Regions from separate parts of the Pseudomonas sp. NPDC086581 genome, predicted to be linked through region 3. Evidence: riboswitches for the same ligand, from Rfam matches in the RefSeq annotation. Region 3 holds a riboswitch; each other region holds the start of a gene.
The links. A riboswitch is a leader RNA that binds a small molecule or an ion and turns the genes downstream of it on or off. The one in region 3 is predicted to bind cobalamin.

Region 1 (2,254 bases), 130 kb from region 3:
CCATCGACCGCGCCGGTCTGGTGGGCGAAGACGGCCCGACCCACGCCGGCAGCTTCGACCTCTCCTACCTGCGCTGCATCCCCGGCATGCTGGTGATGACTCCCAGCGACGAGAACGAACTGCGCAAGCTGCTCACCACCGGCCATCATTTCGAAGGCCCGGCGGCGGTACGCTACCCGCGCGGCACCGGCCCCAACGCACCCATCGAGGCGGCGCTGGAAGCGGTCGAGATCGGCAAGGGCGTGCTGCGCCGCGAAGGCAAGGCCGGCAAGGTCGCCTTCCTGGTGTTCGGCGTGCAACTGGCCGAAGCGCTGAAAGTCGCCGAGCAGTTCGATGCCACCGTCGCCGACATGCGCTTCGTCAAGCCGCTGGACGAAGAGCTGGTGCGCCAGCTGGCCGCCAGCCACGAGCTGCTGGTGACCGTCGAGGAGAACTCGGTGATGGGTGGCGCCGGCGCCGCCGTCAGCGAATTCCTCGCCCGCGAGAATATCCAGCAGCCGATCCTGCACCTGGGCCTGCCGGACTACTACGTCGAGCACGCCAAGCCCGCGCAGATGCTCGCGGAGTGCGGGCTAGACGCCGCCGGCATCGAAACATCGGTGACGGCGCGCCTGGAGGCCCTCGGCCAACGCTGAGACCGATCGGCGCATCCCTCCCCCGGAGTATTGCCAGTGACGGGCGCACCGACTAAGGTGCGCCCGTTTTCGTTCGAGGTAACGGGAAGCAGGTGAAAGACCTGCGCTGCCCCCGCAACGGTAACCGACGCGCTCCCTGCGGGAGCGCAGCATCGCCATCCGCCACTGCTTACGCGGGAAGGCGGCGATGTGACGTCGGCAGCCCGGAGACCGCCCTCGACACGCCCCGACAGGTGTTGCGGAGGGCCGCACCGTCAAGTGCGGCCTGCCGCCCTTGCCACGCCCTCCTCGAAAGTCATCCGACCGCTTTTGAGGACGTTCCATGAAACTGACCCGACTCGCCCTGGCCACCAGCCTGCTGCCCGGCCTGGCCTTAGCCGCCGACGACATCTACCGGCTCTCCGACCAGGTGATCACCTCCGCACGCCAGGCCCAGCCACGTGCCGAAGCCACTTCGGCCAACAGCGTATTCACCCGTGCCGACATCGAGCGCCTGCAAGTGCGCAGCGTTCCCGCCCTGCTCGCCCGCGTGCCCGGCGTGCAGATGGGCAGCTCCGGCGGCGTGGTCTCGTACTCCGTGCGCGGCACCAGCACCGCGCAGACCCTGGTGCTGGTGGACGGCCAGCGTATCGCCTCGGCCAGCAGCGGCATCGCCCGCCTGGATTACCTGAGCATCGACAGCATCGAGCGCGTCGAAGTGACCCGCGGCCCGCGTTCCGCACTGTACGGCGCCGACGCCATCGGCGGCGTCATCCAGATATTCACCCGCCGCGGTGACGCCGGCCTGCACCCCGAAGTACGCCTGGCTGCCGGTAGCCACGGCACCTTCGAACGCAGCCTGAGCCTGTCCGGCGGCGACGAGCAAACCCGCTACAACCTCGGTGGCAGCCTCGACGAGAGCCAGGGCTGGGACCGCACCAGCGACAACATCGGCGCCGACAGCGACGACGACGCCCAGCGCAACAAGGCCGTGCACCTGAACCTGGACCACCGTTTCAGCGAGGACTGGAAGGCCGGCCTGAACCTCAACGACCAGCGCGGCAAGAACGAATACGACGACGCCTACAACTTCGAGCCGGGCTCACCCCGCGACGAATTCCGCGTCAGCAGCTACAGCACCTACCTCGACGGCCAGATTACGAAGATGTGGAACAGCCGCCTGGAACTGGGCCGCAGCTTCGACCGCAACAAGGCCGTAGGCGCCGCCGACAGCTGGAACAACGGCACGCTGGAAACCACCCGCCACTCGGCGAGCTGGATCAACCGCCTGCAACTCGACGACGCCAACCAGCTGGCGCTGGGCGCCGACTGGTACGAAGACAAGGTCGACGGCAGCACCGCCTTCGCCGACGACCAGCGCAGCAACCGCGCCTTCTTCGCCCAGCACAGCTTCAAGAGCGACAACTTCGGCACCGAGCTGGGCATCCGCCACGACAACAACCAGGCCTACGGCAGCCAGAACAGCTGGAACGCCGCCCTCAGCCTGCCGGTAGGCGACAGCCAGACCTGGATCGCCAGCTACGGCGAAGGCTTCCGCGCGCCGACCTTCAGCGACCTCTACTACCCCGGCGCCAGCAACCCGGACCTGAAGGCCGAGACCTCGAAGACCTACGAGCTGC
Region 2 (2,254 bases), on a different contig from region 3:
GAAGCTCACCGGCAGCGGCAGCTCGGTACTGGCGCTGGCCGCCAGGGCATCGGCGGCGGCGTCCAGGCGGGCGTCGAGATCGGCCAGCTCATCGGCCTGCACCAGGCCGAGGTGTCGGCTGGGCAGCTCCACTTCGGTATCGCGCGGCAGCGCGCCATACCAGCGAATCCACTCCGGCAGGCTGTCGCGCACCAGGTCGCGGTGACGCTGGCTGCCGATACGGTTGGCGAGCACGCCGGAGAACGGCAGGTCGCTCTGGTAGGTCGCCATGCCAACGGCCATGGCGCCGAAGGTCTGCGCCATGGACTGGCCGTTGATCACCGCCATCACCGGCACATTGAAGCGCCGCGCCAGGTCGGCCGCAGACGGCGAGCCGTCGAACAGGCCCATCACGCCTTCGATGAGGATCAGGTCGGCCTCGCCGGCCGCTTCCCATAGCAGCCGACGGCTCTCTTCCTCGCCGACCATCCACAAGTCCAGTTGGTAGACCGGCGCGTCACTGGCGCGGGCGAGGATCATCGGGTCGAGGAAGTCCGGGCCGCACTTGAACACCCGCACCTTGCGCCCGAGGCGTGTGTGCAGGCGTGCCAGGGCGGCGGTCACGGTGGTCTTGCCCTGCCCGGAAGCGGGGGCGGCGATCAGCAATGCGGGGCATTGGCGCGAGGTCATAAGACGCGCTCCGCCACAACGGGATGCATCAGAACTCCACCCCTTTCTGCGCCTTGATGCCGGCCTTGAAGGCGTGTTTCACCAGGCCCATCTCGGTCACGGTGTCGGCGGCCTCGAGCATCGCCGGCTGCGCGCCACGGCCAGTGGCGACCACATGCTGCATCGACGGACGCGCGGCGATATCGGACAGCACGGTGTCCAGTTCCAGGTAGCCGTGTTTGAGGGCGATGTTCACCTCGTCCAGTACCACCAGGCCGACTTCGGGGTCGGCCAGCAGCTGGCGCGCCACGTCCCAGGCGGACTGAGCCTTGGCGATGTCACGCTGGCGATCCTGGGTTTCCCAGGTGAAGCCCTCGCCCATCACGTGAAAGCTGACCTCCTCGGGGAAGCGGCGGAAGAACGCCTCTTCACCCGTGGTCGCGGCGCCCTTGATGAACTGCACTACGCCTACCTTCATGCCATGGCCAAGCGCGCGGGCGACCATGCCGAAAGCCGAGCTGCTCTTGCCCTTGCCGTTGCCGCTGTTGACCAGGAACACGCCGCGCTCCCCCTGGGCCTGGGCGATCTTCTCGTCGATCACTGCCTTCTTGCGCTGCATGCGCGAGCGATGGCGCTCGTCCTTTTCCGGGGATTCAGTCATGGGAAGTTGCTCCTGAAAGCGAATGCGCAGGCGTCAGGCTGCCGCCCGGGTGGCAGCGCACGAGGAATGGAATGGGCAGGGACGAACCGCGGCGACGCACAAGCGCCATGCGGCAGAGGCCGCCCAGCGCAAAGGCTGTCGACCTGGGGAATAGGGATTGCACCTGAAGGATTCTCCGCCGCTCTCACCCGCGCGGCACTGACCAGTCGGGGCAGGCGGAGGACGGCAACGCGCGGCGCGCAGCGCCGACGTCGGCAGCGCCTCCCGCGATGCCATGCGATGCAGCAGGCCGGTCTCCGGGCTTGCGAGTGACGCCGTGAGGCTGTCGATGAACCGCGCCTTCCCATGCCGATGGCACAGTGGCGGATTGCGGTTCGAAGCTCGCTTACCGTTGCGGGGGCAGCGCCGGAATGGTCGATTGCGCATCGATTTCACCGGCTTCCCTGTTTCACTCGCGGCTTGCGCCGAGAGCACCTGAAGCAGGCGCGCAGCTTAGTGGCTGGCGGCCTGGGGCGTCAATTGAACAGGATGTCGCCGGGCTTGTCCCAGCATCAGGCAAGCGCTCTACAATGCGACACACCTGTCCAATCATGGCACTGTGTAACTCCGCTAGAATGCGAACCATGACGATGACTGCCCAGCCCGGCCAGCTTCAGCTCGACACCTCCGCCAGCCCACCGCTGATGCACGTCAGCGGCGACTGGACGCTCGCGCATTTCTCCGTGCTGGAAGCCCAGGTAGCCGCCCAGCGCCATGCCGAGTCCCCCGCCGAGCTGGATTTTGCCGGCCTCGGCGCGCTGGATACCGCCGGCGCCGCGCTGCTCGCCGAGATCATCGGCGGCGCACGCATGAGTCAGCTGGAACAGATCGCCCGCAACCTCCCCGCCGAACGCCAAGCCTTGCTGCGCGCCGTCGGCAGCGCCATCACCCAGTGCCGCCTGGACG
Region 3 (2,254 bases):
TAAAAACCCCGCAGACGGCCGAACCGGCTGCGGGGTCGAGCATAGCGCGTGGATCAGGCCGATGGCGCGAAGCGGCGGAACAGCCAGGCCGCGACCAGGCCGAGCGCCACCCAGAACACCGCGTTGGTGACCAGCGAGGCGATGATGAACTCGTGGGCCAGGCTTTCCGGCGCGAGGCTGGAATGGACCTCCGGCTGCGGCGCGCCGATTACGTGCGGCACCACCAGCAACGCGAGGCCGACGATGCGCAGCGCCCAGTGGCGGCCGAACACCAGCAAAGCAAGACCAGCGGCGGTGGCGGCAGCGGTGCCGATCCACCAGGTCTGCCGCAGGCTCAGGTCGGCGGCGGCCGTGCCAGGGACCTCCGGCGGCAGGCCGAGGGACGGCGCCAGGGTGAACACGGCGAAACCGGCCAGCCCCCAGAACAGGCCCTCGGAGACCCTGCCCGGTTCGCGCAGGGTGAACAGGCCGGCCAGCATCAGGGCGAAGCCCACCGCGACCACCAGGTTGCCGCCGGTGGTGGAAATAATGCGCTGCCAGCCGTCTTCCGGCTCCCAGGCTTCCGCATCATGGTGATGACCCGCAGCAGCGCCGTCGGCGTGCTCGTGGGCGTGCTCCTCGACCAGCACGGCGGCCGGTTCGGATTTCTCATAGGTTTCCGCCTTGAGGATCAGCGGGGATACCCACAGCAGCTGGACCAGGGTCAGCACCAGCGCCGCGATCAGACCGGCGAAACCGGCGGTCTGGGCGATACGTTTGATCATTGCAGTTCTCCGGACAAGACGAGGCTACGAACGCGGCGAACCAGCGATCGCGAGTACCTCGAATCCGCTGCGCTTACGCGCAGGCGGCGCACATCAATGGCAGGGGAAACCGGCGCTATGGCGGGTGTCATGGGCGGCGTTGTGCACCGCGTCGATGTGCGAGAAACCGGCGAAATACACCAGCAGCGCACCGAGCAGGCTGGCGCCGACGGCCAGGCTGATACGCTTGGAAAGGGGGATGGAAGTGCTCGACGCGTGCGTCAGGATGCTGCTGGACATGAACGTTCCCTCTGAAGATCAAAGAAAGAGAACGCAGAGGTTGAACGCATTCGAACGCGCCCGAACGGTCGCGCCACGGCCTGCGCCCGCCCACCGCGGGTTTGCCAAAAACGAAGAATTCCAGGCCGGTCTCCGGGCTTGCGACGCCAGCGAAAACTCTTCGCTGGATGGGTCAGCCTTCCCATGCCTTGGCACAGTGGCTACTGACGACCCTCGATGCGCTTACCGTTGCGGGGGCAGCGCCGGACTGGTCCTTGCGGACGCACCGGCTTCCCGTTTCACCTCGCGCGTGGCGCGAGACACCTGAAACCGCGCAAGCAGACCACGGCCGCCGGCAGGCGTCAACCGATCCCCGGCGATTGACCGCCCCGGCCGCGCTGCGTAGCCTTCCTCCCTTCGAGGTTCTCCGGCACTGGCCGGAGCTAAGAGGGAACGTGGAAATCTTCGGATGCGCCACGGCTGCCCCCGCAACTGTGAACAGCCTGTTCTTTCACACGCCACTGCCGACCAAGGCGGGAAGGCGAAAGAACACGAAAGGGCTGTGAGCCAGGAGACCTGCCTCGAGCAGCATCAAGACAACCGGGCGGGGTGATCCGGTGGCGACCTTCGTTGCGCGGCGAACCCGCGCGCGCGCCCTTCATCCGCCCTCCAATTTCGCTTGCGAGGCGCGCATGAAAACCCTGGCCAAACTCCCCGTCACCATCGTTACCGGCTTCCTCGGCGCCGGTAAGACCACCCTGCTCCGCCATATGCTGGACAACGCCGAAGGCCGCCGCATCGCGGTGATCGTCAACGAATTCGGCGAGCTGGGCATCGACGGCGAAATCCTCAAGCAGTGCTCCATTGGTTGCAGCGAAGAAGAAGCGGTCGGCCGCGTCTTCGAGCTGGCCAACGGCTGCCTGTGCTGCACCGTGCAGGAAGAATTCTTCCCAGTAATGCGCGAACTGGTAGCGCGCCGTGGCGACCTCGACCAGATCCTCATCGAGACCTCCGGCCTGGCCCTGCCCAAGCCGCTGGTACAGGCCTTCCAGTGGCCGGAAATCCGCAACGCCTGCACCGTGGACGCGGTGATCACCGTGGTTGACAGCCCGGCCGTGGCCGCCGGCACCTTCGCCGCCCACCCCGAGCAGGTGGACGAGCAGCGCAAGCAGGACCCGAACCTGGACCACGAATCGCCGCTGCACGAACTGTTCGAAGACCAGTTGGCCAGC

Region 1: it holds a riboswitch for cobalamin, as region 3 does, so the genes downstream of both, ACIPK7_RS19285 (TonB-dependent receptor domain-containing protein) here and ACIPK7_RS18640 (CbtB-domain containing protein) in region 3, are expected to answer to the same signal.
Region 2: it holds a riboswitch for cobalamin, as region 3 does, so the genes downstream of both, cobO (cob(I)yrinic acid a,c-diamide adenosyltransferase) here and ACIPK7_RS18640 (CbtB-domain containing protein) in region 3, are expected to answer to the same signal.

Annotation. Positions count from the first base shown of each region.
Region 1 covers NZ_JBIVBR010000009.1:193,321-195,574, reverse strand. The annotation lists gene dxs (1-deoxy-D-xylulose-5-phosphate synthase) at 1-635, shown strand, start outside; cobalamin riboswitch at 673-869, shown strand; gene ACIPK7_RS19285 (TonB-dependent receptor domain-containing protein) at 958-2,254, shown strand, end outside.
Region 2 covers NZ_JBIVBR010000001.1:427,407-429,660, forward strand. The annotation lists gene ACIPK7_RS02060 (cobyrinate a,c-diamide synthase) at 1-669, opposite strand, end outside; gene cobO (cob(I)yrinic acid a,c-diamide adenosyltransferase) at 698-1,309, opposite strand; cobalamin riboswitch at 1,579-1,802, opposite strand; gene ACIPK7_RS02070 (ABC transporter permease) at 1,933-2,254, shown strand, end outside.
Region 3 covers NZ_JBIVBR010000009.1:64,856-67,109, reverse strand. The annotation lists gene ACIPK7_RS18645 (CbtA family protein) at 54-764, opposite strand; gene ACIPK7_RS18640 (CbtB-domain containing protein) at 858-1,043, opposite strand; cobalamin riboswitch at 1,149-1,365, opposite strand; cobalamin riboswitch at 1,426-1,621, shown strand; gene cobW (cobalamin biosynthesis protein CobW) at 1,715-2,254, shown strand, end outside.